Linked DNA regions of Azospira inquinata. The protein of the gene in region 1 interacts with the protein of each later gene in a pairwise test. Links are inferred from orthologs where the notes say so. Each region holds a gene or a part of one and is shown in the gene's direction. Other genes may lie near its edges.

Region 1 (5,652 bases):
GGCGGGGGTGGATGATTTCCTCTCCGATGCCACTCCCGAAACCAAGCTGGCCCTGATTCGCCAGCATCAGGGGGAAGGCCGTCTGGTGGCCATGACCGGGGATGGGACCAATGACGCTCCGGCCCTGGCGCAGGCCGATGTGGCCGTGGCCATGAATACCGGCACCCAGGCCGCCAAGGAGGCGGGCAACATGGTGGATCTGGATTCCAACCCCACCAAGCTGATTGAGATTGTGGAAACCGGGAAGCAAATGCTGATGACCCGGGGGGCCCTGACCACCTTTTCCATCGCCAACGATATCGCCAAGTACTTCGCCATCATCCCGGCGGCTTTTGTCACCACCTATCCCTCCCTGTCTGCCCTCAATGTCATGGGACTGGCCAGCCCCAGCTCGGCCATTCTCTCCGCTGTGATTTTTAACGCCCTGATCATCATTTTCCTGATCCCCCTGGCGTTAAAGGGCGTGGGTTACCGCCCCCTGGGGGCCGCCATGCTGCTGCGCCGCAATCTCCTTATTTACGGCCTGGGGGGCGTGGTGGTGCCGTTTGTCGGTATCAAGTTGATCGATCTGACCATTGCCGCCGCTGGCTTGGCCTGAACCCGAAGGAGATCACCATGAAAACCTTGTTGCGTCCTGCTTTGCTGTTGTTTGTCCTGCTTTCCCTGGTGACCGGTCTGGCTTATCCCTTATTGGTCACCGGGGTGGCTAAAGTGGCTTTTCCCCAACAGTCTGCCGGTAGCTTGGTGTATGAAAAAGGCCAGTTGCTGGGGTCCCGCCTGATTGGTCAAAATTTTACGGACCCGGCCCATTTCTGGGGCCGGCCTTCTGCCACGGCGCCCCAGCCTTATAACGGGGTTGCTTCCGGTGGCTCCAATTTGGGGCCGTTGAATCCGGCGTTGGTGGAGGGGGTTAAGGCGCGCAAGCAAGCCTTATTGGCGGCAGACCCGACCAATCCCCTAGCGATTCCCGTGGAACTGGTGACCGCGTCGGGAAGCGGATTAGACCCTCACCTGAGTGTGGCGGCGGCAACCTACCAGATTGACCGGGTCGCCCGCGCCCGCCATCTGTCTTCCGGGACGGTGGCCGCTTTGGTGAAAGACCATACGGAGGGGCGCCAGTGGGGATTCCTGGGGGAACCCAGGGTCAATGTATTGGCGCTAAACCTGGCCTTGGATCAGCTCACGGCTACTCCCTAAAGGGCTCGCCATGCTCCTTTGCCTGGCCTTTTTGGCCATCTTCCTGCCCCTGGGGCTGGTGTGGGCCATCCTCTCCTGGCAATCCCGGCGCCCCCCTTCCTGAGTTTTCCTTCTTTTCGTTTTTGCTGACTCCCAAGGCTCTCGACGAGCTTCTTATGGCTCCGCCCCGGAGGGGGCGGGCCACTTTTTCCTCTACGAGAGATGTGCCATGGTTGTTGGGGATTGGGGAGTGGTGCCCGATAGCACCCCGGGGCGGGGTTTATCCTGCCTGGGATGCGCCAAAGGGCTGCATATTTCCTATGATGGCGGGTGTCCCCTGGTGCCGGTCCCGGGTGAAATAGACGGGTGGGGGCATTGGCCCTGTTGGCAAGGTGGCCTGTTTCCGTATTCCTGGCTTACCAAGGACTAGATTGGATACTCCATGACAGAAGTTCGTCCCGACCCCGACCAGTTGCTGAGCCAGATTCAGCATGAAGCAGCCAAGGCCCAGCGGGGAAAACTGAAAATCTTTTTTGGCGCCAGCGCCGGGGTGGGTAAAACCTACGCCATGCTGGCGGCGGCCCGACAGCAGCAGTCCCAAGGTCTGGATGTGCTGATTGGGGTGGTGGAAACCCATGGCCGCAAGGACACGGAGGCCATGGCGGCGGGGCTGGAGCGCCTTCCCCTTCAGGAAATTCCCTATCGGGATCAGGTGTTGTACGAATTCAATCTGGATGAAGCCCTACGCCGAAAACCGGCCCTGATTCTCATGGACGAGCTGGCCCACTCCAACGTGAGCGGGGCCCGGCACCCCAAGCGCTGGCAGGATGTGGAGGAGTTGCTGGCGGCGGGGATCGACGTTTACGGCACCATTAACGTGCAGCATCTGGATTCCCTCAACGATGTGGTCAGCGGTATTACGGGCATTCGGGTGTGGGAAACGGTGCCGGATCGGTTTTTTGACAGCGCGGACGAGGTCATTCTGGTGGACCTCCCCCCGGATGAACTGTTGCAGCGCCTCAAGGAAGGCAAGGTCTATTTGCCCCAGCAGGCGGAACGGGCGATTCGCAACTTTTTCCGCAAAGGTAACCTGATTGCCTTGCGGGAACTGGCCCTACGCCGCACGGCGGACCGGGTGGATGAGGACATGCTGGCCTACCGGCGCAAACAGGCGGTACCCGCCCTCTGGCCCACCCGGGAATCCCTGCTGGTCTGCGTGGGGCCGGACGCCGGGGGAGAGCGGGTGGTGCGTAGCGGCGCCCGCCTAGCTAATCAGTGGAATATCCCCTGGCATGCCATTTATGTGGAAACCCCAGCCTTACAGCGCTTGCCCGGGGCGGCTCGGGAACGGATATTCAAGACCCTGAGCCTGGCGGAGGAATTGGGGGCAGAAACCGCGACCCTGGCAGGGAACGACGGGGCTGCCGTGGCGGTGAAATATCTACAAGACCATAATTTATCCAAAGTGGTGGTGGGCCGCGGCCGTCGCGTTCAATGGTCCTTCTGGCACGTGGGCTTTGTGTCCCGGTTGTGTCGCCTGGCACCGGACCTGGATGTCATTCTGATCGCCAGAAATGCCGCCGTGTCTCCAGCGGAGGAGGCCCGGGAAGTCCCTCGCTCCGGACGGGGGCCTGCCTGGCCTTCCTATCTGCTCAGTGCCCTGGTTTGTGCTGCCATGACCCTGTTGGCCACGCCGCTACATGCCTATTTTGATCTGGCCAATATCGTCATGTTGTTTTTGGTGGCGGTCGTGGTGGTGGCGTTGTGGCTGGGGCGAGGGCCTGCGGTGCTGGCCTCCTTGTTGAGTGTGGCGGCTTTCGACTTTTTCTTTGTGCCGCCTCGCCTGTCCTTTGCGGTCAGCGATGTGCAGTATTTGATGACCTTTTTCATCATGTTGCTGGTGGGCCTATTGGTCGGCCAGTTAACCGCCGGCTTGAAATACCAGGCCCGGGTGGCGACCCGGCGGGAGGATCGGGTGCGGGCCCTCTACGAATTTTCCCGGGACTTGTCCGGGGCCTTGCAGGTGGAGCAGATCAGCGATATTTGCACCCGTTTCCTGGAGGGGGAATTTCAGGCCCGGGGGACCCTGCTTTTATCCGATGCCCAGGATCATCTTCAGGCGCCAGCCAATACGGCCATTGATGTGGGCATTGCCCAATGGGCCTTCGATCACGAGGAAGGGGCTGGCCGGGGCACCAATACCCTGCCCGGCAGCCCCATTCTGTATCTGCCCCTGAAAGCGCCCATGCGGGTCCGGGGGGTACTGGCCATTGAATCGTCCCATCCGGGCCGGGCTCTGAGCCCGGAACAGCGCCGGTCTCTGGATACCATGGCCCGCTTGATATCCATTGCCCTGGAGCGGGTTCATTATGTGGAAGTAGCCCAGGTCACGACCGTGGAAATGGAGTCTGAGCGCATGAGAAATTCCCTGCTGTCGGCCATTTCCCATGATTTGCGTACGCCCTTAAGCGCCCTGGTCGGGCTGGCGGAATCCATGTCCATGACCAAGCCGCCCCTGAGCCCAGCCCAGCAGGAAGTGGCTGGGGCCATGCGGGAAGAGTCCTTGCGCATGAATGCCCTGGTGAATAATTTGCTCGACATGGCCCGCCTCCAGGCAGGCAAGATACAGCTCAATCGCCAGTGGCAGCCCCTGGAGGAAATTGTCGGTAGCGCTCTCCATGACATGGACGGAGTATTGGGACAACGTCCCGTGGTGATTGCCCTGGGCGATGATTTACCTCTGCTGCATCTGGATGGGGTGTTGCTGGGCCGGGTATTCTGCAATTTGCTGGAAAATGCGGTGAAATACACTCCCGCCCATACGCCCATTGAGATTGGGGCAACGGTCCTGTCGGATCAGGTGGAAGTGTGGGTGGCGGATGAGGGCCCGGGCCTGCCCCCGGGTAAGGAAGAGGCTATTTTCAACAAGTTTGAACGTGGTCAAAAGGAAGGGACGATGCCCGGAGTGGGGTTGGGGCTGGCGATTTGCCGGGCCATTGTGCAGGCCCATGGGGGAACGATCCGGGGCGAAAACCGGCACCCACGAGGTGCCCGCTTTGTCATGACCTTTCCCCGGGGGACGCCCCCCGAAGTGGGAGAGGAAATGGAATCCGAGGGGGAAGGAGAATCCCAGCCATGAGTACGTCCGTACCTAACATCGTGGTGGTGGAGGATGAACCCCAGATCCGCCGCTTCATCCGGCTGACCCTGGAGGAAGAAGGCTGTCACGTGTTTGAGGCCGACACCTGCCGGCGCGGTCTGATTGAAGTGGGCACCCGCAAAGCCGACATGGTGGTGTTGGATTTGGGCTTGCCGGATGGGGATGGGCTGGACTTTATCCGGGATATGCGAACCTGGAGCAACGCCCCCATTCTGGTGTTGTCGGCCAGAACCACGGAAGAAGACAAGGTGGGGGCCCTGGATGTGGGGGCCGACGATTATCTGACCAAACCCTTCGGAGCCGCCGAGTTATCCGCCCGGGTGCGGGCCCAGCTGCGTCGGCGTTCCCTGGGGAGCGGCGACGGTTCCCCCCTGGTGGTTTTTGGCAATCTCAAAGTGGATTTGGCGAAACGCCTGGTAGAAAAGGCCGGGGAGCCGCTCCATCTCACCCCCATTGAATTTCGGCTATTGGCTTATCTGTTGGCCAATCCGTCCTGCGTGCTGACTCATCGGCAGCTGCTCCACGCGGCCTGGGGCCCCAGCCACAGCGAGGACAGCCATTATGTGCGGGTCTATATGGGGGCCTTGCGCAAGAAAATCGAGGATCAGCCTTCCCGGCCCAAGCACCTGCTGACCGAGGCAGGGGTCGGCTATCGCTTTGTGCTTTAGGTTCAGCACTCCGGTGGTGGGCCGCACAACGGGATTTTTCCGGTGCTGGCTCAGGTCAATCTCTCCGTCAGGGCCGCCCGCACCTCCGGCTTTTCCAGTTCGGCCAGGAACCAGGCCAGGGCCTTGCCTTCCTGCCTGGTGCGCCAGGCGATATAGCAGGCCAGGGGCGGGGTGTCGTCCGCCAGCCGCTTGATGACCAGACGCCCGGCGGCCACGGCCGGAAGCACCTGCCAGGGGGGCAGATGACCCACCCCCAGGCCCGCTTCCTGGGCCGCCAGCTTGGCCGCCATGTCCGGCACCCGCAGGGTGTCCTGGCCTTCCAGAATGCCCGTGCTGCGGGCCAGCAATTCCTGGGAGGTGTCCGGCACCACCACGGCCCGGTGGCGAATCAGCTCCTCCCGGGAGAGGGGATCGGGCAGGGCGGCCAGGGGGTGATGGGGGGCCACGGCAAAGAGCAGTTGGATGGTTCCCAGGGAGCGGGAGGAAATGCCGCTCCGGCTCGGCAGGTCCCCGGGGGCGCCGATGACCAGATCGGCCCGGTCCGTGGCCAGGGCGTCCCAGGCCCCCCCCAGCACCTCATAGCTGAGGCGGATGCGGGTGCCCCGGCCCTGGGCGTAAAAGCGCTCCAGCAGGGGCCAGAGGCGCTGG
Region 2 (4,112 bases), 380 kb from region 1 along the record:
CGTGGTGGTGCGCAAGCTACGCAACCAGTGGGTGGCCAGCATCAACCCGGACGCCTATCCCCGGCTGCGCATCAACCGCCTGTATTCGGATATTCTCTCCAAACACCGGGGCTCCTCCCTGGCTGGCCAGCTCCAAGAAGCCCGCTGGCTGATCAAGAACGTACAGCAGCGCTTTGACACCATTCTGCGGGTCTCCCAGGCCATCGTGGAACGCCAGCGCCAGTTCTTCGAACACGGGGAAGTGGCCATGCGCCCCCTGGTACTGCGGGAAATCGCCGAGGTGCTGGGGCTCCACGAATCCACCGTTTCCCGGGTCACCACCCAGAAATACATGGCCACCCCCCGGGGCATTTTCGAACTCAAGTATTTCTTCGGCAGCCACGTGGCCACGGAAGCGGGGGGCGCCTGTTCCGCCACCGCCATCCGGGCCCTGATCAAGCAGTTGATTGGCGGGGAAGATGCGAAAAAGCCCCTTTCCGACAGCCAGATTTCCGAGATTCTCGGGCAACAGGGCATTGTGGTGGCCCGCCGGACCATAGCAAAATACCGGGAGGCGTTGAACATCCCGCCGGCTAACCTACGCAAGACCATCTAACCAAGGAGTAAATAATATGAACCTGCACATCACCGGCCATCACGTCGAGGTTACCCCGGCTATCCGCGAATACGTCAGCAGCAAGCTGGATCGGGTGCTGCGCCACTTCGACAACGTCATTGAAGTGAATGTGATCCTCACCGTGGAAAAGCTGAAGCAAAAAGCGGAAGTCACCGTCCGGGTGCCGGGCAAGGACATCTACGTGGAAAACGAAGACAGCGACCTGTACGCTTCCGTGGACGCCCTGGTGGACAAGCTGGACCGCCAAGTGATCAAGCACAAGGAAAAGGGCCTGGCCCACAACCGGGACAGCATGGATAAGCACATCGGCGAAGCCTAATCGCTAGCACCGCCGCCGCCCCACCCAAGGGGGCGGCTACGGTGGCCGAGCGTCGCCTTTTCCGCTATGATCCGGCCACCTGAAGGGTCTCCCTCCCGCCCCCCGGGTTTCTTGTTTCTCCCATCGTCTTTCCGGGGAGTACCCTAGCCCCATGGACCTCATCGCCAAACTCCTTCCCCCCGCCAACATCGTCCTGAATCTGGAAGCCAGCAGCAAAAAGCGCGCTTTCGAGCAGGCCGCCCTGTTGTTCGAAAATAACCTGGGGGTTGCCCAATCCACGGTTTTTGCCAGCCTGTTTGCCCGGGAAAAGCTGGGCTCCACCGGCCTGGGCCAGGGCGTGGCCATTCCCCACGGCCGCTTAAAGGGCATCAAGGAAGCCGCCGGCGCCTTTCTCCGCCTCACCCACCCCGTGGCCTTCGACGCCCCGGACGGCAAGCCGGTAGATCTGATGTTCGTGCTCCTGGTACCGGAGCAGGCCACGGAACAACATCTGCAGATTCTTTCCGAGCTGGCCCAGCGCTTCTCCGACAAGCTGTTCCGGGAGGCCCTGCGCCATTGCGACAGTATGGACGACGCCCACCGCCTGTTCACCGATTGGGGAAATCATGCGGAAAATCAGCATCGCGCAGCTGTTTGAAGACCATCGGGAACGCCTCGCCCTGGAATGGGTGGCAGCCCTGGGCAGCGAACGCTTCATCGATCTGAAACGGCGGGGCAACAACTACGGTGCCGATCTGGTCGGCCACCTCAACGTCATTCACCCGGAACGGCTCCAGGTCATCGGCTTCGCCGAACAGGCCTGGCTCACCAAGGCCAATCCGGAGCGCCTGAAAAACCAGATGCAGGACATGTTTGCCGCCGAACCACCCGCGGTGATCGTGGCCGAAGGTCTGGAAGTGCTGGCCATGGTGCGGGACACCTGCGAAGCCACCAGCACTCCCCTGATCACCACCCCCAAACCCTGCTCCGCCATCATCGACCTGCTGCGCATCTACCTGTCCCGGCGTCTGGCGGACACGGTGGCGGTGCACGGCGTCTTCATGGACGTTTTCGGCATGGGAGTACTGATTACCGGGGATTCGGGGGTGGGCAAGTCGGAACTGGCCCTGGAACTCATTTCCCGGGGCCACGGCTTGGTCGCCGACGACGTGGTGGAACTGGCCCGCATCGCCCCTTCCACCGTGGAAGGCCGCTGCCCGGGCATGTTGCGGGACTTTCTGGAGGTCCGAGGCCTGGGCCTCTTGAACATCCGCACCATTTTCGGGGAGACCGCCTCCCGGCGGAAAATGAAGCTCAAGCTCATCGTCCACCTGCAAAAGCCGGTGGCGGGCATGGATTCCCCCCGCCTGCCCCTGGACGCCCAGACCCAGGAAGTGCTGGGGGTGCCCATCCGCAAGGTCATCATTCCCGTGGCCGCCGGCCGCAATCTGGCGGTGCTGCTGGAAGCGGCGGTACGCAACACCATTCTCCAATTGCGCGGCATCGACAACATGCAGGAATTCATCGGTCGCCAGCAGCAAGCCATTCTTGACGACGACCTATAACCCCGTCATATTTCCGCCCACATCCGCCGGATGGGGGCATTGCCCTTCCTTCTTCCCTTCCATGAGGAGTTTGCCGTGAAAAAAACCCTGATCGCTCTCCTGACCCTTGGCGCCGTGGTCTTTACCCAAGCCGGTTTCGCCGCCGACGCCCCGGACGCCGCCAAGAAGCTCACGCCCCAGCAGGAAAAAATGAAGAACTGCAACAAGGACGCCAAGGACAAGCAACTGAAAGGCGACGACCGCAAGCAATTCATGAAGTCCTGCCTCTCCGGCAAGGCCGCGCCTGCTCCGGCAGCCGCTGCGGCCCCTGAAAAAGCAGCCGCACCCGCCGCCCCCGACTGTGCCGCCCAGGCCACCAGCAAGAAGCTGGCGGGTGCCGCCAAGGCTTCCTTCCTGAAAAAATGTCAGGCCGACGCCGCCGCCAAATAAGCGCCCCGTCCCAGCCCAACAAAAAGGCCAGCGTTACCGCTGGCCTTTTTGTTGGGAGCCGCCCCCACCGGAGCAGGGGCGAAAATGAAAAGAAAAGGGAGAAAGCCGCGCCCCTTCAGAGGTACTCGAACTCCGCCACTTCCGCATCCCCACCCGTGGCGGAATGGCCGAAAGCCAATAGGCCCTTATTGCCCAGCACCACTTCGCTGTGGCGTACGAACATTTCCGGTTCCCCTTCAAAGGCCACATAGGTGCCGTTGGTGCTTTCATCCACCAGCACGTAACGATCCCGACGCCGCAGAATCCGGGCATGGGCACGGGAAGCCCGCTTGTCCTGAATCACCACATCGCAGGCCCCATCCCGACCAAAACTCAAGCCTTCATTTTTGCCATCCAGCAAAAACGCCTTACCGGAGTGGCGGACACAGAGTTTGGGGCTACCCATCTGGGTAGTGGAGGCCTTCACCTCCCCCAATTGTTGGCGCAGAACGGTAAGCTCGCCAGCTTCCTGCCAAGGTAGTTCATAAATAGCACCTCCCGCCCCAGCTTCGGACATTTGCCGATCCGTCGCCCGGGTGCCCTGACGCATGGCAGCGGGTAAAGCGTTGGCCGCTTCGGCGCTGACAAAAATCTGCCCGGCTTTGGCCATGCCCAGCAAGCGGGCAGCACCCACAAAGCCATCCCCTGCCGGAGCTGCGCTATCGGGCGCCAAAACACCGCAATGAACCCCCACCCGGATGGAAAGTTTGACACCGGAGACCGGTGGCAAATCCTCTACCCGCTGCTGCATGTCCACCGCCGCTTGGCAAGCCACTTCCCCATTCTCGAAACTGGCCACCAACTCATTGCCTGAGGAACGCAGCAAGCGACCGGCAAACCCCGCAACCACCCGTTCGATCCGTTTTAGGCAGCGCTCCTGGGCATAGAGCGCTTCCCCTTCGGGAAGACGCTCAAAAAGCCGGGCACTCCCCGGAATATCGGCACACAAAACCCCTAAAGACGCAGCACTCATTTCACCCCTCCGCGCCGCAAAAAGGTGTACGGACAAGACTGCCGTCAACACCGGCCAAAAGAACTAAAACATTATTCATATTAATAACTTATATTGTGACTCCCTGCCGTCCATAATAACAAAGTCACTAGGGGGCGGCTACCACGGGTAGGGGGAAATTGTCGCCGTCTGTCGGCTCCCGGGCGGGGATTA

What was found. Proteins that work in one complex are often made in the same cells at the same time.
Region 2: the proteins of kdpD (region 1) and ptsN interact in binary tests that used the Escherichia coli proteins (3 or more experiments, as listed by UniProt). The link is inferred for Azospira inquinata from one-to-one orthologs.

The regions. Positions count from the first base shown.
Region 1 is NZ_CP064782.1:2,022,594-2,028,245, forward strand. What follows is about bases 1,301-4,515. They hold kdpD (two-component system sensor histidine kinase KdpD), read left to right. Parts: upstream 1,301-1,618; coding sequence 1,619-4,315; downstream 4,316-4,515. Other genes in these bases: kdpE (two-component system response regulator KdpE), read left to right, coding at 4,312-4,515. Also shown: potassium-transporting ATPase subunit KdpB, read left to right, coding at 1-598; potassium-transporting ATPase subunit KdpC, read left to right, coding at 616-1,197; more of kdpE, read left to right, coding at 4,516-5,004; Azoinq_RS09310 (LysR family transcriptional regulator), read right to left, coding at 5,055-5,652. UniProt on the Escherichia coli protein: Member of the two-component regulatory system KdpD/KdpE involved in the regulation of the kdp operon. KdpD may function as a membrane-associated protein kinase that phosphorylates KdpE in response to environmental signals.
Region 2 is NZ_CP064782.1:1,645,471-1,649,582, reverse strand. Bases 35-2,829 are described here. They hold ptsN (PTS IIA-like nitrogen regulatory protein PtsN), read left to right. Parts: upstream 35-1,086; coding sequence 1,087-1,572; downstream 1,573-2,829. Other genes in these bases: Azoinq_RS07510 (PsiF family protein), read left to right, coding at 2,555-2,829; hprK (HPr(Ser) kinase/phosphatase), read left to right, coding at 1,541-2,479; hpf (ribosome hibernation-promoting factor, HPF/YfiA family), read left to right, coding at 612-935; Azoinq_RS07530 (RNA polymerase factor sigma-54), read left to right, coding at 35-595. In the rest of the region: more of Azoinq_RS07530, read left to right, coding at 1-34; more of Azoinq_RS07510, read left to right, coding at 2,830-2,908; Azoinq_RS07505 (adenylate/guanylate cyclase domain-containing protein), read right to left, coding at 3,024-3,920; tRNA 2-thiocytidine(32) synthetase TtcA, read right to left, coding at 4,048-4,112. UniProt on the Escherichia coli protein: Seems to have a role in regulating nitrogen assimilation.